Regions from separate parts of the Staphylococcus gallinarum genome, predicted to be linked through region 1. Evidence: riboswitches for the same ligand, from Rfam matches in the RefSeq annotation. Region 1 holds a riboswitch; the other holds the start of a gene.

Region 1 (10,270 bases):
TATACTATAGTAGGGGTACCAAAGCTTTGTGCAATCGTCTTTAGACTTGTACCACCCATCGTTAATTCGCCGTTATTGTTGTATTCTACTACCATCTTTATCTATACTCCTTTATTAGTGAGTCATGATTCATTGCGCTGAGTTGCTCTGAATTAGCTCCCACACCTTTAAATGTATACTCATCTACGCGCATATCATTATTATATAGTATTACCTCATCTTGTGCATTTACTTCTGAATCCACTTCTACAAACATATGACTCATCATCAAAGCTCTAATTGGATATCTTTTACCGTTGATCATAGCTTCATGTTTCGCACGTGCCTTTAATATGCCATCACCATATCCCACATCAACGACTGCCAGTTTTGTATTGTTCTCAGTCGCTTCGTAGGCAAAGCTATACCCACAATAATCTCCTTGTTGTACTTCGCGAACTTGAATTACATTTCCTTTAACAGTTAATGACTGTTTAATCAATGATTCATCTAATGAACCATAAGGTCTTGAACCATATAAAGCAATACCAACACGTGCATGTGTATGATTTGGAAGCACACAACCTTCTCTATAATAGCTCGCACTATTTTGTGCATGTATCATTTCAAATTGATAGCCATCCTTTAATAGCGTTTCAACAACATTCAGCCATGCTGTTTTTTCAATATCATAGTCAGGAACATCAAATTCATCAGCATATCCAAAATGTGTCCATAAGCCTGAAATATGCATTTTCAATGTATTTTCATTCTGTTCATGATGCTGCAAGACTTCCTTTATTTCATCAATTGTTTTCAAACCTGAACGATGCAATAAATTTTCGAATTCTAAATGTACATGAATATCATATAAATCTTCCACATGTTCATAATAATATTGAAGGGAAGGCAATGTCATATGAATTTGATGTTCTCTTAAAACATCAAACTCATATACTGCATTCATCAAGAATATGGTTGCTTCCGGTGCTATCTTTCTAATTCGTACAGCTTCCTTTAAAGAGGTCGTACTGAATGTGTTAATCCCAATTTGTAAAAATTGTTCTACCGCAAAGTTCAAGCCATAATGATAAGCATTATTTTTTACAACAGCCATAATATTATTGTTATTAACAACATTTGCGGCATTCTTTTTAAATTCTGCTGTTTCCACTGACCAAGTAGCAGTCATTTACGTCACACCTCACTGTAAGTTTTTAATAACTGTTCATAGTAATCTGCAACACGTATCAACATATATTCGTTAAAGTTTAATGTTGCTGTATGCAAACCTGTAATATAACCTTTAGATTCATCTCGTACACCGACAAATACAAAATAACTCGGTGCAAATTGACTATAAAAACTAAAGTCTTCACCAAATAAATAAGGCGTAGGTTTATCAATAATCTCAAAGTTTGCACTAGTTAGACCCTGTGTTACTTTGTGCTTTAATGTTGGATCATTATAAGTAGGGGGATATCCTTCTTCAAATTTAACCTCACAATCTACATCAAACAACAATTTAACACTTTCTGCGATTTTCTGCATTTGTTGTTTCACAATTTCTAAATCGTTCACATCATATGTTCTTATTGTACCTTCTAAATATCCATTACTAGGCACTGTGTTGATTGCTTCACCAGCTTCAAAGTGTCCCATATGTACAATATTGCGTTTCAGACCATTTAAATGATATTGTTGAATTTGACCAACTTGAGTTAACACATGTTGCAAAGCTTCTCCACAAGAATGGCCTTGTTCTTTATCTGCTACATGACTTGATAATCCATTTAAGAAGAATCTGTACTCCGTAGCACTTGCAGTAATTTCTTCATCTCTAATAACAACTTTACCTTCATCTTCAAAAGGCATAACATGAATTCCAAATACTGCTTCTATATTATATGCTTCAAATGCACCCGCCTTGATAAGTCGATTCGCACCACCACCTGTTTCTTCAGCTGGCTGGAAAATAAATACGACATTATGTGGTAATTCACCATTTTCAGCTAATGCTTTGCAACGTTTTACAAACAGCATTAGCGCTGTAGTATGTCCATCATGGCCACATGCGTGCATAACATTATCTGTTGAACTTCTATAGTCAACGTCATTTTCCTCAAATATTGGTAGGGCGTCTATATCTGCACGATAAGCGATTGTACGATCACTGTTTCCCTCAAGAAATGCTATTATGCCAGTTTCTAATGGACGTTTGTAAGTTATTCCCAGTTCATCTAAAAATGCAGCTATATACGTCGTTGTCTCATATTCATGAAGGCTTAATTCTGGATGTTGATGTAAATGTCTTCTATGTTTAGTAACGAATTCTAATTCATTCATTTAAGATCAGATCCTTTATTTATTATTATCAATTAAATTCTCATATTTAAGTAGTTTAAATATAACTATAGGTTGCAAATACATTATGTATATAAATTTTTAAAAAATGGAGGAAAAGAAATTGTAAGTTAAATTCGACAAGTGCATCGTCATTAACCAAAAGTATCTTTATCCTCCGATAATAATGGATAAAAACAACGTAAATCTCAGTTATTTTTCATCCAATTCAATTAGTAAATATTTTAATTATATTAGTCGTTTAACTTTCTTAACGCTGATACGATTTCACGTTTAGAATCTTCAACTTCACTCGTTTGCTTAATAACTTTAGCTGGTGTACCCGCAACTACTGCTCCTGCTGGTACGTCTTGAGTAACGATAGCGCCAGCTGCTACAACTGCTCCTTCACCAACGCGTACGCCTTCGAGAATTACAGCATTAGCACCAATTAATACATTATCTTCAATTACAACAGGAGAGGCACTAGGTGGTTCGATGACACCTGCAAGAACTGAACCTGCGCCGACATGTACGTTTTTACCAGTCGTTGCTCGTCCTCCAAGCGTAGCATTCATATCAACCATTGTGCCTTCACCAACAACTGCTCCGATGTTGATTGTTGCACCCATCATTACAACCGCTCCGTCTTCAATAATTGCTTGTTCTCTAATAAATGCTCCTGGTTCAATACGTGCATTTGTATTAGTTAAATCTTTCAATGGAATTGCAGAGTTACGACGATCCATTTCAATTTCTAATTCTGTAAATGCAGCTTGATGCTGCTCGTAAAATGATTTCCAATCATCCGCTTCACAGAAAATTACTTTTGAATCTTCTGAACCAAACACTTTAAATTCTTCTGGGAATGCTACATCATTAAAGTTTCCGTTTGCATAAACTTTAATAGGGGTTGTTTTCTTTGCGTCACTAATATATTGAATAATTTCTTCTGCCGTTAAATGTTGTACCATAATTTAATACGCTCCTTGAATTTTATAAGTTGTTAAATGTGTAATAACCATTTTCTTTGTTAACTAATTTCTCTGCAGCACCGATTGCACCATTGGCAAAAATATCTTTTGATTGTGCACGGTGTGTAATTTCAATTGTTTCATCTGTACCTGCAAATAATACATCATGTTGTCCTACGATTGTACCACCACGTACTGCATGAATACCAATTTCTTCTTGTGTTCGTTTTTCATTGTTTTCATGACGATCATATACTGGTGTTGATTGTGTTCTTAATTCTTTAATTACATCATATAATTTTACAAGTGTACCACTTGGGGCATCTACCTTTTTATTGTGATGTGCTTCTGTTAATTCAATATCAAAATCTTCTAATAGTGGGACTGCTGCTTCCAAAATTTTAGTTAGGGCATGTACACCATAGCTCATATTTGCACTAAAGAATACAGGCATTTTTTTACTTAACAATTGCAATTTATCGATAATCTCTTCTTTTTCACCTGTAGTTGCTATAACTAATGGTAATTCGAAATCATCATCTAATAGTGGTAATAATAATTCTGGATTTGAAAAATCAATCGCTACATTTGCATCTTTTGCGTCAGATATTTTTTCAAAAGTAGGGTAGGGATATGACTTATCATTATTTCTCACAATAATACCACTGATTTCATGTCCTTTTTCTTCAGCTAATCTTGCTACACGCTCGTTCATCGCGCCGTAACCAATTAATAATATTTTCACACTAGTTCACCTGCTTTAAATTGTTCATATGCTGTTTCTAATTTCTGTCTATCATCATCTTGTAGCGTCACTAGTGGTAATCTTACTTCATAATTTCCAAAACCTTCCACTGTAGTTAACACTTTAATCGGTACTGGATTGACATCAACTGCCAATGCATCAAGTAAAGCTTTAACTGGTTTAAATTGCGCTTCAATATTTTCCCCTTGTTGTTTAGCGTCGTATAACGATTGGAAGGTTTTTGGTATAACGTTAGCTACTACAGAGATAACACCGTGACCACCTCTTTGATAATATTCTACAATATTATCGTCATTACCACTAAAGAGTGCAAATTTAGCTAAGTTTAAACGTGATTTTAAAGCTTCTAAATACTCAAAATCATTTGTGGCATCTTTTAAAGCAACAATATATTCATTTTCACTTAAAGTTTCTACTGTTTCAGGTTCAATTGTCATATTCGTACGAGAAGGGACGTTATATAATACAACTGGTAATTTGACTGCGTCAGCAATTGTGGTAAAGTGTTCGATTAAACCTCGCTGACTTGTTTTATTATAATAAGGTGTAATAAGCATAATAGCATCTGCACCAATTTCACGTGCTCTCACTGATGCTTGGATTGATTTTTGAGTATTGTTAGTCCCAGTTCCAGCAATTACAGGAACACGCCCATCAACATAATTCACTACTACTTCTAACACGTGTTCTTTTTCTTCATCTGTTAGTGTTGGATTTTCTGCAGTTGTTCCATTTACAACGATTGATTTCGCTTCATTTTCTAATAAATATGCTAAATGTTTTCTTAAAGCATCGTAATCAACTTCATTATGTGTGAATGGTGTGGTTAGGGCTACACCAACGCCCTCAAAAATATGTGCCATCTTATTTAACTCCTTTCAGACTCATTACTTGCTCAAGAATTTGTACTGCGTTCAATGCTGCACCTTTCAATAAGTTGTCTGAAGTACACCAAACATGGAATGTATTATCTAAAGAATCATCTTTTCGGATTCGACCTACAAATATTTCATCTTTACCAGTAGAATGAATCGCTAACGGGTATTCATTTTTTTCTGGGTTATCGACTAATACGACACGTTCGTCCTGTTCAAATAATTGTTGAATCTCAGCAACAGACGTATCTTTGTTTAATGTCACACTCATGTGAACACTGTGACTATCTTGTACAGGAACACGTACACATGTCGCCGTTACTTTTAAATCATCATCTTTTAAGATTTTTCTTGTTTCATCGATCATTTTTTGTTCTTCTTTCGTATAACCGTCTTCTAAAAATACATCAATATGTGGTAATACGTTATTATAAATAGGGTGCGGATAAGCTTCTGGTTCTTTACCATTTGCGCCTTCAGCTAAATCTTGTTTACCCTTAACACCTGAACCAGAAACAGCTTGATATGTGGTATAAGCTACACGGTTTAAACCAAACGCTTCTTGTAAGACTTTTAAAGGAACTACAGATTGAATCGTTGAACAGTTTGGATTTGCAATAATCTTACGCTCTAACACTGGCTCATTAACTTCTGGAACGATAAGATCAATACCTTCCGTCATTCTCCACTGACTTGAATTATCGATAACGATTGCTCCTGCTTGTTCGAAAATAGGGGAGAAATGTTCACTTGTGCTACCACCTGCACTCATTAATACATAGTCGTAGTGTTCATTTGCTGCTTCCTCTGTTAATTCTTGTACAGTATATGTGTTACCTTGGAATTCTACTTGTTGACCTGCTGATCGAGCTGATGAAAATAACACTAATTCATCATATTTAACGCCTTTTCTATCTAAAGTCTCTAACATGTTTCTTCCTACTAAACCTGTTGCACCTGCTACTGCTAATTTTGTCATAATTTATACACTCCATTTATAATTTAATTTTATAAAAATTTTAGAAAATTCAGATTTCAAAAGCTTTATATAAAGCATGTACCGCGCGATCACCGTTATCTGCATCAATCACACTTGAAATACTAATTTCTGAAGTTGTAGTTTGGTAAAAAGGAATATCGTTTTCAATTAATGTAAGAAATGCTTTTGAAGCGACACCTGACATATCACGCATACCTGAACCAATTAATGAAATTTTGACATAGTCTTCATTAATTTTGAAGTCTAAAGCACTGTATTGTTCAGTCAATGATTCAAAAATATTAGTAATTTGTAATACATCTGTATCTTTTATAGTAAAGGACATTTGTAGTCCTTCCAAGTTAATAATTTGAGAAATCATATCAACATTAACAGATCCCGCTTCTAATTCATTAAACAATGCTGTTAACAAATTGTTATCGGGTAGGGGATAACTGATTGTTACATGCATCATATGTGTGTCTAAAGCAACGCCTGTTACCGCTTTTTTCTCCAATATCTCAGTTTGTGGCATAATCCATGTTCCTTTCACATTTGATAAAGTTCTTCCTAAATATAGTGGAATATTATAATTATTAGCGAGTTCAACACTTCTTGTTTCCAACACGCCGGCACCTAAAGCACTCATTTCCATCATCTCTTCATATGAAACATAATCCAAACGCCTTGCTTCTTTATATAACCTAGGATCTGTTGCATAAACGCCGTCTACATCCGTATAAATTTCACACGGTGTTTGATTGCTAGCTGCTAAAGCTACTGCAGTCGTATCTGAACCTCCACGACCAAGTGTTGTTATCTCCAAGTCGTCATTGACGCCTTGGAATCCAGCGACTACTAACACATCGTGATGGTTAAACGATTGATTAAACGTTTCAGGGTCAATTTCAGCAATTCTACTCTTCAGATGATGTCCGGTCGTTTTAATACCTGCTTGATAACCGGTCATCGCTCTTGCCGAAACACCGATATCATTCAATACCATCGAAAGGTAAGAAACAGTCTGTTGTTCACCCGTCGTAAGTAACAACGCTAATTCTTGATCCTTAGGCGTAGAAGTTAATGATGATACATTCGCCATTAACTCATCTGTGGTTTTACCCATTGCACTTACAACTACAATCAATTGTTCTCCTTGTTCCACTCTATTTTTTAACATTTCAGCTATGCTTTTAATTTTAGTAAAATCACTAACTGAAGAACCTCCAAATTTTAAAACACTTCTTTCCAATTTCTATATCCTCCTCAATGATAGGGGAGAATCACAGTAATATAAAAAAAGAACAAGTCCGGAGTTGCGAACCTGTTCATTAATATATACAAGTGATGCACTCCATTATTTAAAAATAATGACAGACTCTTAGCTCTTAACCATAAAGTCCAACGTGTTATAAGCTGCTATTATAACTGTTTCGGCATCTCACCCTTTCAAAATTAGCTGCTAGCAGACAGGTTCTACTAAAATTTACTAATGATTGATGCGCCTCATCAAAACTATTTAATTTTTGTTTATGATTCACATTATACATAGGGTTATATGTCATGTAAACTGCTTTCAACAAAGTTTTTCTAATTTACTGAAAAATTAAACTATATAATTTCCATTTAACTTTAATAGTGTATTATTTAACTAACTAATTAGAATTCTTCATAATTATCCGGATCTTGTCCTTTTAATCTACCATCTGGTTGTGTTAAATTATCAATTTTTTCTAGGTCTTCATCTGTTAATGCGAAATCAAACACATCTTTATTTTGTATTTGTCTGCTAATAGAAGTAGATTTTGGAATTGGAACGACGCCGTTTTGCACATGCCATCTTAAAATAATTTGCGGAATTGTTTTATTGTACTTTTCAGCAATCGTAGCAATATTTTCATCATTAATAACAGTTGATGCTCGTCCCAGTGGACTCCATGCTTCTGTAACAATACCTTTTTCTTTGTTGAATTGAATCATTTCTTTTTGATTAAAGTAAGGATGTAGTTCGATTTGGTTAACAGCAGGTAAGACACCTGTTTCACGTTCAAGTGTTTCTATATGTTCTTGTGTAAAGTTACATACACCGATAGATTTAATTAAACCTGCTTTTTGAGCATCGATTAATGCTTTCCAAGCTTCAACATATTTACCTTGTTTAGGGTTAGGCCAATGAATTAAATATAAATCAATGTAATCTACATTCAAACGATAAATTGACTCTTGAATTGCTGTTAAAGCAGCATCATAGTCTTGATAACGTCCTGGTAATTTAGAAGTGATAATAATTTGATCTCGAGATACATGACTTATTTCTATCGCACGTCCAACTGTACCTTCATTTTCATAATTATAGGCAGTATCAAGTACTCTATAACCTTGATTAAGGGCATTTACTATAGCATGTACACCTTCAGATCCATTTAATTTGTATGTACCAAAACCAATTTGTGGCAATACTTGGCCATCAAGCAAATTCAAATTTTTCATAAACTTATTCCTCCTATTTACTTTGTCAATGTTGATTATATAACTCAACATTATCTATTTAAAATAATTTGCCTACACAAAGTAATATTAAAAGGGGAGACAAACAAAAAACGCAGTTATCAAATACATTAATTTGCACTGATAACTACGTTACTTACTAATTAAAATTATTTATTTAAAACGCCTGTTTCCTTTAAATATTCCTCATATGGAATTTCTTTAGAAACAGATCCTTCTGGATTTAAATCGATGACACGATTTGCAATCGTATTTATAAATTCAAAATCATATGATGTAAAGATAATTGAACCTTTAAATGATTTCAATCCATCATTCACCGCTGTGATACTTTCTAAATCTAAGTGGTTAGTAGGTTCATCAAGTAACAATACATTCGAACTTGATAGCATCATTTTACTTAACATACAACGTACTTTTTCTCCACCAGATAAAACATCTGCTTTTTTCTTAACTTCTTCACCACTAAACAACATACGTCCTAAGAAGCCACGTAAGAAAGTTTCAGTCTGTTCATCTTCAGGTGCATATTGACGCAACCAATCAACTAAGTTCATATTTACGCCTTCGAAGTATTCAGAATTATCTTTTGGTAAGTAACTACGTGATGTTGTTACACCCCATCTAACAGAACCTTCGTCTGGTTCCATTTCTCCAGCTAATATTTTTAGTAAAGTTGTCTTAGCAATTTCACTATCACCAATTAATACCGCTTTGTCATTTGGATCCATTGTAAATGAAATATTGTCTAATACTTTCACACCATCTACAGTTTTAGATAGGTTTTCCACAAACAATAAATCATTACCGATTTCACGTTCAGGTGTGAAGTTAACAAATGGATAACGACGTGAAGAAGGTTGAATATCTTCTAATTCTATTTTTTCTAATTGTTTCTTACGACTTGTAGCTTGTTTTGATTTTGATGCATTGGCAGAAAATCGTGCTACGAAATCTTGTAGTTCTTTGATTTTTTCTTCTTTTTTCTTATTTTGATCTTGTGCCATTTTCATAGCTAATTGGCTAGATTGATACCAAAAATCATAGTTACCAACGTAGACTTTAATTTTACCATAATCTAAATCTGCAATATGAGTACATACATTATTTAAAAAGTGTCTATCATGCGAAACAACGATAACTGTATTTTCAAAATTAATTAAGAAGTCTTCTAACCAGCTAATCGCAGGAATATCTAAGCCGTTTGTAGGCTCATCTAGTAATAACACATCTGGTTCACCAAATAAACTTTGCGCCAATAACACTTTTACTTTTTGATTATTTTCTAACTCAGACATCGTTTTATCTTGTAAATCTGCTGAAATACCTAGACCAGAAAGTAGTGTGCCTGCATCAGCTTCGGCATTCCAACCATCCATTTCAGCAAATTCACCTTCTAATTCCGCAGCGCGGATACCATCTTCATCGCTGAAATCTGGTTTCATATAAATTTCATCTTTTTCTTTCATCACTTGATATAAACGTTCATGTCCTTTAATAACAACATCTATTACACGTTCTTCTTCATATGCGAAGTGATCCTGTTTCAAAATAGCTAAACGTTCATTTTTACCTAAAGATACATGTCCTGTTTGAGCATCTAACTCACCAGATAAAATCTTTAAAAAAGTGGATTTCCCAGCACCATTTGCGCCGATTAAGCCGTAACAATTGCCATCTGTAAATTTAATATTTACATCTTCAAATAATTTACGATCACCAAATCGTAAACTTACATCAGTAACTTGTAACATGTATTTACTCCTTTATTCGTTAATCTACCGGACAAATTATAACACAATTAACTTGGACTTTCGACCATTCTCGATGGAGTAATGCTTGTTTG
Region 2 (10,270 bases), 290 kb from region 1:
ACTATTTCCATAAAGTATAACACAAAGATGAGGGGTGCTTTTTAATGGCTACAAATATTGCAATTAACGGTATGGGCAGAATCGGAAGAATGGTATTAAGAATCGCATTAAAAAATAAGGACTTAAATGTGGTTGCAATTAATGCAAGTTACCCTCCGGAAACAATTGCTCACTTGATTAATTACGATACTACACATGGTGCATATGATTTAACTGTGGAACCAGTTGAAAATGGTATCAAAGTTGGTGATCATGAAATAACATTAGTTTCAGATAGAAATCCAGAAAATTTACCTTGGAAATCAATGAACATAGATATCGTAATAGAGGCTACTGGTAAATTTAATCATGGCGACAAAGCAGATGCACATATTAAAGCTGGGGCTAAAAAGGTATTATTAACAGGACCATCTAAAGGTGGAGACGTACAAATGATAGTTAAAGGCGTTAACGATGATCAATTGGATATCGAAACATATGATATCTTTAGTAATGCTTCATGTACTACAAATTGTATTGGTCCAGTTGCAAAGGTATTAAATGATCAGTTTGGTATCGAAAATGGCTTGATGACAACAGTACATGCGATTACAAACGATCAGAACAATATTGATAACCCTCATAAAGATTTGAGACGTGCAAGATCTTGCAATGAGAGTATCATACCAACTTCTACAGGTGCTGCGAAAGCATTAAAAGAAGTGTTGCCAGAATTAGAAGGTAAATTACATGGTATGGCCTTAAGAGTACCTACAAAAAATGTATCTTTAGTAGATTTAGTTGTAGATTTAGAGAAATCTGTTACAGTTGAAGAAGTTAACGAAGCATTCAAAGCACATACATTAGGTGGTGTGATTGATACAGAAGATGCACCATTAGTATCTATGGATTATAATACAAATCCACATTCTGCTATCATTGATACACAAAGTACGATGGTAATGGGTGATAAAAAGGTTAAAGTAATCGCTTGGTATGATAATGAATGGGGTTATTCTAATAGAGTTGTAGAAGTAGCGGCACAAATTGGTTCGTTAATTGCAAATCAGACATCTGCCGTGGTTAATTCTTAATATAAAATATAATAATCAATGTAGAGTAAACTATCTCTAATGAGTTAAAACGTCGATTTCTATTGTTAAAAATAGAGATTGGCGTTTTCTTAATTATGTGAAGTTGTTACTATTTAAGCGTATTTAGTATACCTCGGTCAGGAAAATGATAACACCATGTTGAATTGCAACAATAATATATTAACGTTTGAATCGTATTGTGATAAAATGACTTGCCAAATGAGATGGTCGAAATCATTACGCTTTTTCAATATTATATGGCGCATTTTTATTAGGAACCAAGAAAATGGGTGTAAATTATAAATTTTAATATAATAAAACAACTAAAAGTAAAGTGATTTCAGTTGAAGTGTTGCCATTCTTTTGTGGGACTCATATTTATAGTATAATGAAAATTAATCAAATTGAGAGGGTGATAAGACGATGAAATGCCCGAAATGTAATTCGACGCAATCACGTGTCGTCGACTCTAGACATGCTGATGAAGTTAATGCGATTCGTAGAAGAAGAGAATGTGAAAAGTGTGGGACACGTTTTACAACTTTTGAACATATAGAGAAGAGACCATTAATCGTCGTGAAAAAAGACGGAACAAGGGAACAATTTTTACGTGAGAAAATCTTAAACGGACTTGTGCGATCATGTGAGAAAAGACCTGTACGATATGAACAGTTAGAGGAAATTACAAATAATGTTGAATGGCAATTGCGTGATGCAGGTCAAGCTGAAATTTCTTCGCGAGAAATTGGGGAGTATGTAATGAACTTATTGATGCACGTGGATCAAGTATCTTATGTGAGATTTGCGTCTGTCTATAAAGAGTTTAAAGATGTCGATCAATTATTAGAATCGATGCAAGGTATTTTAGCAGAGAATAAACGGAGTGATTCTTAGATGGGATTACAGGCAAATGATTATGGATTGCGACCGCATGATAACTTTAATGTCATTCGTAATTTTGAAATCAATCACAGACATTTGCAAATACTAAATAGATTATTTACACCACTTATAGGTCCTGAGGCAATTGGTTTATACCATTATTTAAACCAATTTGTTGAGCAGTCAGCCGACACAATTGCTACACATTATATTATTATGAGTGAATTAAAGATTAATTTGCTAGAATTTCGAAAACAAATGGATTTGCTAGAAGGTATTGGGCTAATGAAATCCTTTGTAAAGCATGATGAACAACTTTCTTCATTTGTCTATCAATTGGTGCAACCACCATCTGCTAAACAATTTTTTAATGATCCAATGTTGTCAGTCTATCTTTACAGTGAAGTCAGTAAGCAGCGTTACCATCAATTAAAGCAGTATTTCGAAGCAGAACATACTGTAGCAATGCAACACTATCAAGAGGTCACGCGAACATTTACAGATGTATTTAAAGTACCTAATCATCAAGTTAAAGTGGATACGAGTAAAATTCCGAACGACCAACATTATAATGGCATCGAGCTTTCAGATGTAAAGTTTGATTTTGAGACATTATATGACCTATTGCAGACACATTTTATTAGTAAAAAGATTATCAATAAAGATGCAAAACAGTTAATCACACAGTTAGCTACTTTATATGGTTTGACACCAGAATCGATGAAACGCATTATCTTGAAATCGATTACTAGTGCCCAAGAACTTTCTTTTGAAGAGTTAAGAAAGCATGCTCGAACTTATTATTTAATTGAACATGAACAACAGTTACCTAAATTAAATAAAAAGGGTGACGCAGTTTCAAAATCTGCACCAACTCAACAAAGTGAACCAACTCAACAAAGTGCATCAACGGAAAGTAAACAACAACAATGGTTACAGCAACTAGAAGAAACGAGTCCGATTGACATGTTAGCTTCTTGGTCAGAATCTGAACCAACTGCACAACAAAAGTTTATGATTGAAGATTTAATTGAACGAGAAAAACTATCATTCGGTGTCATTAATGTATTACTTCAATATGTTATGTTAAAAGAAGATATGAAGTTGCCAAAGACTTACATTTTAGAAATAGCGTCCAATTGGAAGAAAAAAGGAATTAAGACTGCAGAGCAAGCATATCAACAAGCGATGAAAGTGAATAAGGCACAATCTGAACCACGTAATCATGCTCCAAAGTATAAACAACGTCAATTAGCGTCAAGAGAAATGACGCCAAAATGGTTATTAGAAGCTAAGGATCAGGATGATCATCCTGCAACTGCAAACAATGAACCAGAAGAAGATGAAAAATTAAAGGCTGATAGAGAAGCCTTTCTTAAACATTTGAAACAACAATGGAAGGAGGAATAAGCTATGAAGTCTTTTAGTAATATAATGGGCGACTCTAATGATTTATCAAAGCGCATTGCTAAAATTAAAAAAGATGTAATAAATGATCCTGATGTAAAAGCTTTTTTAGAGTCAAATCAGAAGAATCTAACTAATGCTATGATTGATGAAGATTTAAATATTTTGCAAGAATATAAAGATCAACAAAAACATTATGATGGCCATGCATTTGAACAATGTCCGAACTTTGTAAAGGGGCATGTACCAGAGTTATATATTGAACATGGACATATAAAAATTAAATATTTGCCATGTCCATGTAAAATAAAGCATGATGAAGAACGATTCAACTCCCATCTAATTACTTCGCACCATATGCAACGCGATACTTTAAATGCTAAATTAGAAGATATTTATATGGATAAACGTGATAGATTGGACGTAGCTATGGCGGTAAATAAAGTGTGTGAACAAATCACCAATAAAGAGACGGGTGTTAAAGGACTTTATTTATATGGGCCATTTGGTACAGGCAAGTCATTTATAATGGGAGCAATCGCCAATCAGTTAAAGACTAAAAAAATTCCTTCAACTATCGTATACTTACCAGAATTCATTCGAACATTAAAGGGTGGATTTAAAGATGGTTCATTTGAAACTAAGTTATCACGTGTAAGAGAAGCGAATATCTTAATATTAGATGATATCGGTGCTGAGGAAATTACGCCGTGGGCACGTGATGAAGTGATTGGCCCATTGTTACATTATCGTATGGTACAAGAACTACCTACATTCTTCACATCTAACCTGAGCTTCAAAGAATTGGAACATCATCTTTCTGTGACCCGTGATGGTACAGAGCAAACTAAGGCGGCTAGAATATTAGAGCGTATTAAAGCATTGGCTACACCATACTATCTTGAAGGAAAAAATTATAGGAACGATTGAAATATTGAATAATTGTTGTATAATATAGATAAATCTAAATCAATATGAAATTGTCAAAGACATGATGGACCAGTGAATACTTTACAGAGAGCCAAGTGAGATGAGATTTTGGTAAGTATACTTGTTCATTACTACTTTGTAAATGGTGTGCTAAATCACATCCGGCTCAAGACCGTTATCTTAAGTAGAGTAGGCAAAGTTAACTTTAAGTTAGACGATGTCTTATTTTAGGGTGGTACCACGATGACCTCGTCCCTTTTGGGATGGGGTCTTTTTGTTTTTTTAGTAGTGTGTTTGACAGTTCATTATTGATGATAGTACATATGAAAAATAGGAGGGTAATTATGGAGCAAATTAATATAACATTTCCAGATGGCAATTCGAAGGTGTTTGATAAAGGCACAACAACTGAAGATATAGCACAATCTATTAGCCCTGGTTTACGTAAAAAAGCTGTTGCAGGTAAATTAAATGGACAATTGATTGATTTAACACGTCCAATTGAAACTGATGGGGAAATTGAAATCGTAACACCAGGTAGTGAAGAAGCATTAGAAGTGTTACGTCATTCGACAGCACATTTAATGGCACAAGCTTTAAAACGTCTGTATGGAGATGTTTGCTTTGGTGTAGGTCCAGTGATTGAGGGTGGATTCTACTATGACTTCGATATGGAAGAAAGTATATCATCTGATGACTTTGAAAAAATTGAAAAGACAATGAAACAAATAGTCAATGAAAATTATCCAATAGAACGTAAAGTGGTAACTAGAAATGAAGCAAAAGCATTCTTTAGTGATGACCCTTATAAACAAGAATTGATTGATGCAATACCTGAAGATGAAAATGTAACATTATACTCTCAAGGTGAATTTACAGATCTTTGTCGAGGTGTACATGTTCCAACTACTGCGAAAATAAAAGAGTTTAAACTATTATCTACAGCTGGTGCATATTGGCGTGGTGATAGCAATAATAAAATGCTACAACGTATTTATGGTACTGCGTTCTTTGACAAAAAGGATTTAAAAGCACATTTACAAATGCTTGAAGAAAGAAAAGAACGTGATCACCGTAAAATTGGTAAGGAGTTAGAATTATTCTCTAATAACCAACTTGTTGGTGCGGGTCTACCTTTATGGTTGCCTAACGGTGCTACAATTCGCCGTGAAATCGAACGTTATATTGTCGATAAAGAGGTGAGCATGGGATATGATCACGTGTATACACCAGTTATGGCAAATGTTGATTTATATAAAACATCTGGTCACTGGGATCACTATCAAGATGATATGTTCCCAACAATGAAATTAGACGAAAATGAAGAAATGGTACTACGCCCTATGAACTGCCCGCATCATATGATGATCTATGCGAATAAACCACATTCATACCGTGAGTTGCCAATTCGTATTGCAGAGTTAGGTACAATGCATCGTTATGAAGCAAGTGGGGCAGTATCAGGATTGCAACGTGTTCGTGGTATGACTTTAAATGATGCGCATATTTTCGTACGTCCAGATCAAATTAAAGAAGAATTCAAACGCGTTGTTAATCTTATAATTGATGTTTATAATGATTTTGGTTTTGAAAATTATTCATTCCGATTAAGTTACCGCGATCCTGAAGATAAAGAAAAATACTTCGATAATGATGATATGTGGAACAAAGCTGAAAGCATGTTAAAAGAAGCGGCTGATGAATTAGAATTGGATTATGAAGAAGCAATCGGTGAAGCGGCGTTCTATGGTCCGAAATTAGACGTTCAAGTTCAAACTGCAATGGGTAAAGAAGAAACATTATCTACTGCACAACTCGATTTCTTATTACCTCAAAAATTCGATTTAACATATATCGGAAATGATGGTGAACAACATCGCCCAGTAGTTATACACCGAGGCGTAGTGTCAACAATGGAACGATTTGTTGCATTCTTGACTGAAGAAACTAAGGGTGCATATCCTACTTGGTTAGCACCTAAACAAGTAGCTATTATTCCAGTTAATGTTGATTTACATTATGATTATGCACGTCATATTCAAGATGAGTTGAAATCACAAGGCGTACGTGTAGACATTGATGATCGTAATGAAAAAATGGGCTATAAAATAAGAGAAGCTCAAATGCAAAAAATTCCTTATCAACTTGTTGTTGGTGATAAAGAAGTTGAAAACAATGAAGTAAATGTAAGGAAATATGGTTCTCAAGATCAAGAAACACTTGAAAAAGATGAATTCATTTGGAATCTTGTAGATGAGATTCGTTTGAAAAAACAAAGATAGTCTTGAAAGTCTTTACAAAATAATGTATATTACAAGTTAGTGAAATAAATAAAATTCATAAAATTTGAGTTAGAGGTTGCGTTTTTAATAAGTAAGCATTTTGATGTCGAATGGGGCATATGACGAATGTTGAAAGGTAAAATCGCCGAAACAGACTTTATCCATTTATACTGTTTGTTGGGTCAGTTATCGAAAGAGACTGAACTGTCACATATGTGATGTGCTACCTATATACATGCTATTATTAAATTGGTTGCATATCTATTAGGTATGCAACCTTTTTTTAGGCGTAAAACTATAAAGCATATGCTTCGGGAAAGAGCAAAATTATAGTGACTACTGATGTGAATAATCATAAGCTGTCAGTATGAGACAAACTATAAAGACACTGGCTAAAACATATAGAAAGTTAACCTCTAAGTTTACAAAGAAAGGAAGCTTCTATGGCAAAACAAAATAATCAGAATGATGGTATACAAAGGGGACTTAAAGACCGTCATATTTCAATGATCGCAATTGGAGGTTGTATCGGAACTGGGTTATTTATGACTTCAGGTGGTGCAATCCATGACGCTGGAGCTCTAGGTGCATTGCTCGCCTACGCTATAATCGGTGCTATGGTATTCTTCTTAATGACATCACTAGGTGAAATGGCTACTTATTTACCGGTATCTGGTTCATTTAGTACATATGCAACAAGATTTGTAGATCCTTCATTAGGATTTGCATTAGGATGGAACTATTGGTTTAACTGGGTAATAACAGTAGCGGCAGATGTTACAATAGCTGCACAAGTTATACAATATTGGAGTCCTTTAGCAGGCATTCCAGCGTGGTTGTGGAGTTGTTTATTCTTAATAATTATCTTTGGTTTAAATGCTTTATCAGTTCGAGTTTATGGAGAAAGTGAATATTGGTTTGCTTTGATTAAAGTCGTAACAGTTATTATCTTTATTGCGATTGGATTGTTAACGATTGTAGGTATCATGGGTGGCGAATTTGTTGGCTTTGATACATTTACAAAAGGAAATGGACCAATCTTAGGTGATGGTATTGGTGGAAGCTTATTATCTATATTAGGTGTATTCTTAGTTGCCGGATTCTCATTCCAAGGAACAGAATTGATTGGTATTACTGCAGGTGAATCTGAAAATCCAGAGCGTGCAGTACCTAAAGCGATAAAACAAGTATTCTGGAGAATATTATTATTTTACATCTTAGCGATATTTGTTATCGGTATGTTAATTCCATATGATAGCTCTGCGTTAATGGGTGGAGATGATAGTGTAGCTACATCACCATTTACATTAGTCTTTAAAAATGCTGGTTTAGCATTTGCAGCGTCATTTATGAATGCTGTCATCCTTACCTCAGTATTATCTGCAGGTAATTCTGGAATGTATGCATCAACACGTATGTTATATTCAATGAGTAAAGATAAACTAGCCTTTCCAATTTTTGGTAAAACTAACAAATACGGTGTACCGTATATTTCATTATTCGTAACTGCATTAATTGTAATCGGTATTTTCTTATTACAACATGTAAGTGGAGATGCTTATCAATATATCGTTGCAGCTAGTGGTATGACCGGTTTTATTGCATGGGTAGGTATTGCGATAAGCCACTATAGATTTAGAAAGGCATTTAACAAGCAAAATTATGATAAATCTAAGCTTAAATATACTGCTAAACTATTCCCATTTGGACCTATTTTTGCCGGTATATTATGTGTGATTGTTATCATTGGTCAAGACGTTGATTTCATCAAAACAGGTGACTTTGATTTAAATCGCTTTGTCATTACTTATATGGGAATACCAGTATTCTTAGTGTTCTTTATCTATCATAAATTACGCTATAAAACGAAGAAGATTCCTTTAGAACAAGTTGACTTACGTCAAGATGTAAAAATGGATGAAATAAAATAATTTAATAAAACTGTTGACTTAGCCAATTAATGTTGATATGATAGGTAACGTTGAATACGAAACGAACCAAGAAGAAGCTCCCGCTTCTCACCTGTAGCGACGCTAATTGCAGTTGGCAGGTCTATATATACATGGATTGTCATGTGTAGAGAAGAGCGGGTATGTTATGTACTCGCTCTTTTTGCTTGGGATAATTTCGTAAAAATCTTGGAGGTGTCAACCATAGCAAAAGATCAAACTCAAGTTAACGAAAAGATTCGCGCAAAAGAATTACGTTTAATTGGCCAAGATGGAGAACAAATTGGCGTTAAAACGAAAAACGAAGCCCTTGAAATGGCTGATCGTGTTGGTTTAGATGTAGTCTTAATGGCTCCAAACGCTAAACCACCTGTTGCTAGAATTATGGATTACGGTAAGTATAAATTCGAACAACAGAAAAAAGAAAAAGAAATGAAGAAGAAACAAAAAACAATTAATCTTAAAGAAATTCGTTTGAGTCCAACAATTGAGGAACATGATTTCCAAACAAAATTGAAAAATGGTCGCAAATTTTTATCTAAAGGCGATAAATGTAAAGTTTCAATTCGTTTCAGAGGTCGTGCGATTACGCACAAAGAAATTGGTCAACGTGTTTTAGAGAAATTTGCAGATGAATGTAAAGATATCGCAACAGTTGAACAAAGACCAAAAATGGACGGGCGTCAAATGTTTATTACGCTTAGCCCATTAAACGAAAAATAATAAAGATATTACAGGAGGAAATGAATCATGCCTAAAATGAAAACACACCGTGGAGCAGCTAAACGTGTTAAAAGAACTGGTTCAGGTAAATTAAAACGTTCAAGAGCTTTCACATCTCACTTATTCGCAAACAAATCTACTAAGCAAAAACGTAAATTACGTAAAGCTTCATTAGTACACAAATCAGACATGAAACGTGTAAAACAATTATTATCTTATAAAAAATAATTGACGCAAAAAGTCAGAAGAACATATTAAGTACGAAGATATTTAGAGGAGGAATTTATTATGCCACGAGTTAAAGGTGGAACAGTAACAAGAGCTCGTCGTAAAAAGACGATTAAATTAGCTAAAGGTTACTTCGGTGCAAAACGCACATTATATAAAGTAGCAAAACAACAAGTAATGAAATCAGGTCAATATTCATTCCGTGACCGTCGTCAAAGAAAACGTGATTTCCGTAAATTATGGATTACTCGTATCAATGCGGCTGCACGTCAACATGACATGAGCTATTCAAGATTAATGAATGGTTTGAAAAAAGCTGAAATCGATGTTAACCGTAAAATGCTTTCTGAAATTGCTATTTCAGATGAAAAAGCTTTCGGTGAATTAGTAGCTAAAGCTAAAGAAGCTTTAAAATAATATTTCAAAATAAAGAGATGTACACCTTTGTACATCTCTTTATTTTATATTTATACTTAAAAGATGGTACATATATGTTGTGTTTAATAAACATTTTGATATATAGCGTTATCATTTGATAAAATGGCTGTAAAGTCAGATTCAAAGGAGTAAATTATGTCTAAGTTTGATGAAATGATAACAGTAGTACCAAGATCTACATTATTTAATGAAGAAAAAAATAAATTTAATGGTTTCTTGGATAAAAATTCAGTGAAAGGTCAAGAAATATTTGATACTTTGACTAAATATGAAGTGAAACGTCGCGGAGATATGGAGGAGGACCCTACATATAAACAACTCATTTCATATTGTATTTTGGAAAATGAGCGTGATGAAA

The links. A riboswitch is a leader RNA that binds a small molecule or an ion and turns the genes downstream of it on or off. The one in region 1 is predicted to bind lysine.
Region 2: linked by a shared signal. The riboswitch ahead of JN168_RS05840 (amino acid permease) and the one ahead of JN168_RS07300 (aspartate kinase) in region 1 are both predicted to bind lysine.

The regions. Positions count from the first base shown of each region.
Region 1 covers NZ_CP069082.1:1,538,019-1,548,288, forward strand. Annotated here, with positions in the region: gene lysA (diaminopimelate decarboxylase) at 1-95, opposite strand, end outside; gene JN168_RS07270 (alanine racemase) at 98-1,171, opposite strand; gene JN168_RS07275 (amidohydrolase) at 1,177-2,325, opposite strand; gene dapD (2,3,4,5-tetrahydropyridine-2,6-dicarboxylate N-acetyltransferase) at 2,577-3,296, opposite strand; gene dapB (4-hydroxy-tetrahydrodipicolinate reductase) at 3,319-4,041, opposite strand; gene dapA (4-hydroxy-tetrahydrodipicolinate synthase) at 4,038-4,925, opposite strand; gene JN168_RS07295 (aspartate-semialdehyde dehydrogenase) at 4,927-5,916, opposite strand; gene JN168_RS07300 (aspartate kinase) at 5,966-7,168, opposite strand; lysine riboswitch at 7,256-7,434, opposite strand; gene JN168_RS07305 (aldo/keto reductase) at 7,576-8,406, opposite strand; gene JN168_RS07310 (ABC-F family ATP-binding cassette domain-containing protein) at 8,574-10,178, opposite strand.
Region 2 covers NZ_CP069082.1:1,249,946-1,260,215, forward strand. Annotated here, with positions in the region: gene gap (type I glyceraldehyde-3-phosphate dehydrogenase) at 45-1,073, shown strand; gene nrdR (transcriptional regulator NrdR) at 1,497-1,967, shown strand; gene JN168_RS05825 (replicative helicase loading/DNA remodeling protein DnaB) at 1,968-3,365, shown strand; gene dnaI (primosomal protein DnaI) at 3,369-4,292, shown strand; gene thrS (threonine--tRNA ligase) at 4,637-6,574, shown strand; lysine riboswitch at 6,637-6,808, shown strand; gene JN168_RS05840 (amino acid permease) at 7,018-8,505, shown strand; ribosomal protein L20 leader region at 8,568-8,695, shown strand; gene infC (translation initiation factor IF-3) at 8,719-9,246, shown strand; gene rpmI (50S ribosomal protein L35) at 9,274-9,474, shown strand; gene rplT (50S ribosomal protein L20) at 9,535-9,891, shown strand; gene JN168_RS05860 (NUDIX domain-containing protein) at 10,048-10,270, shown strand, end outside.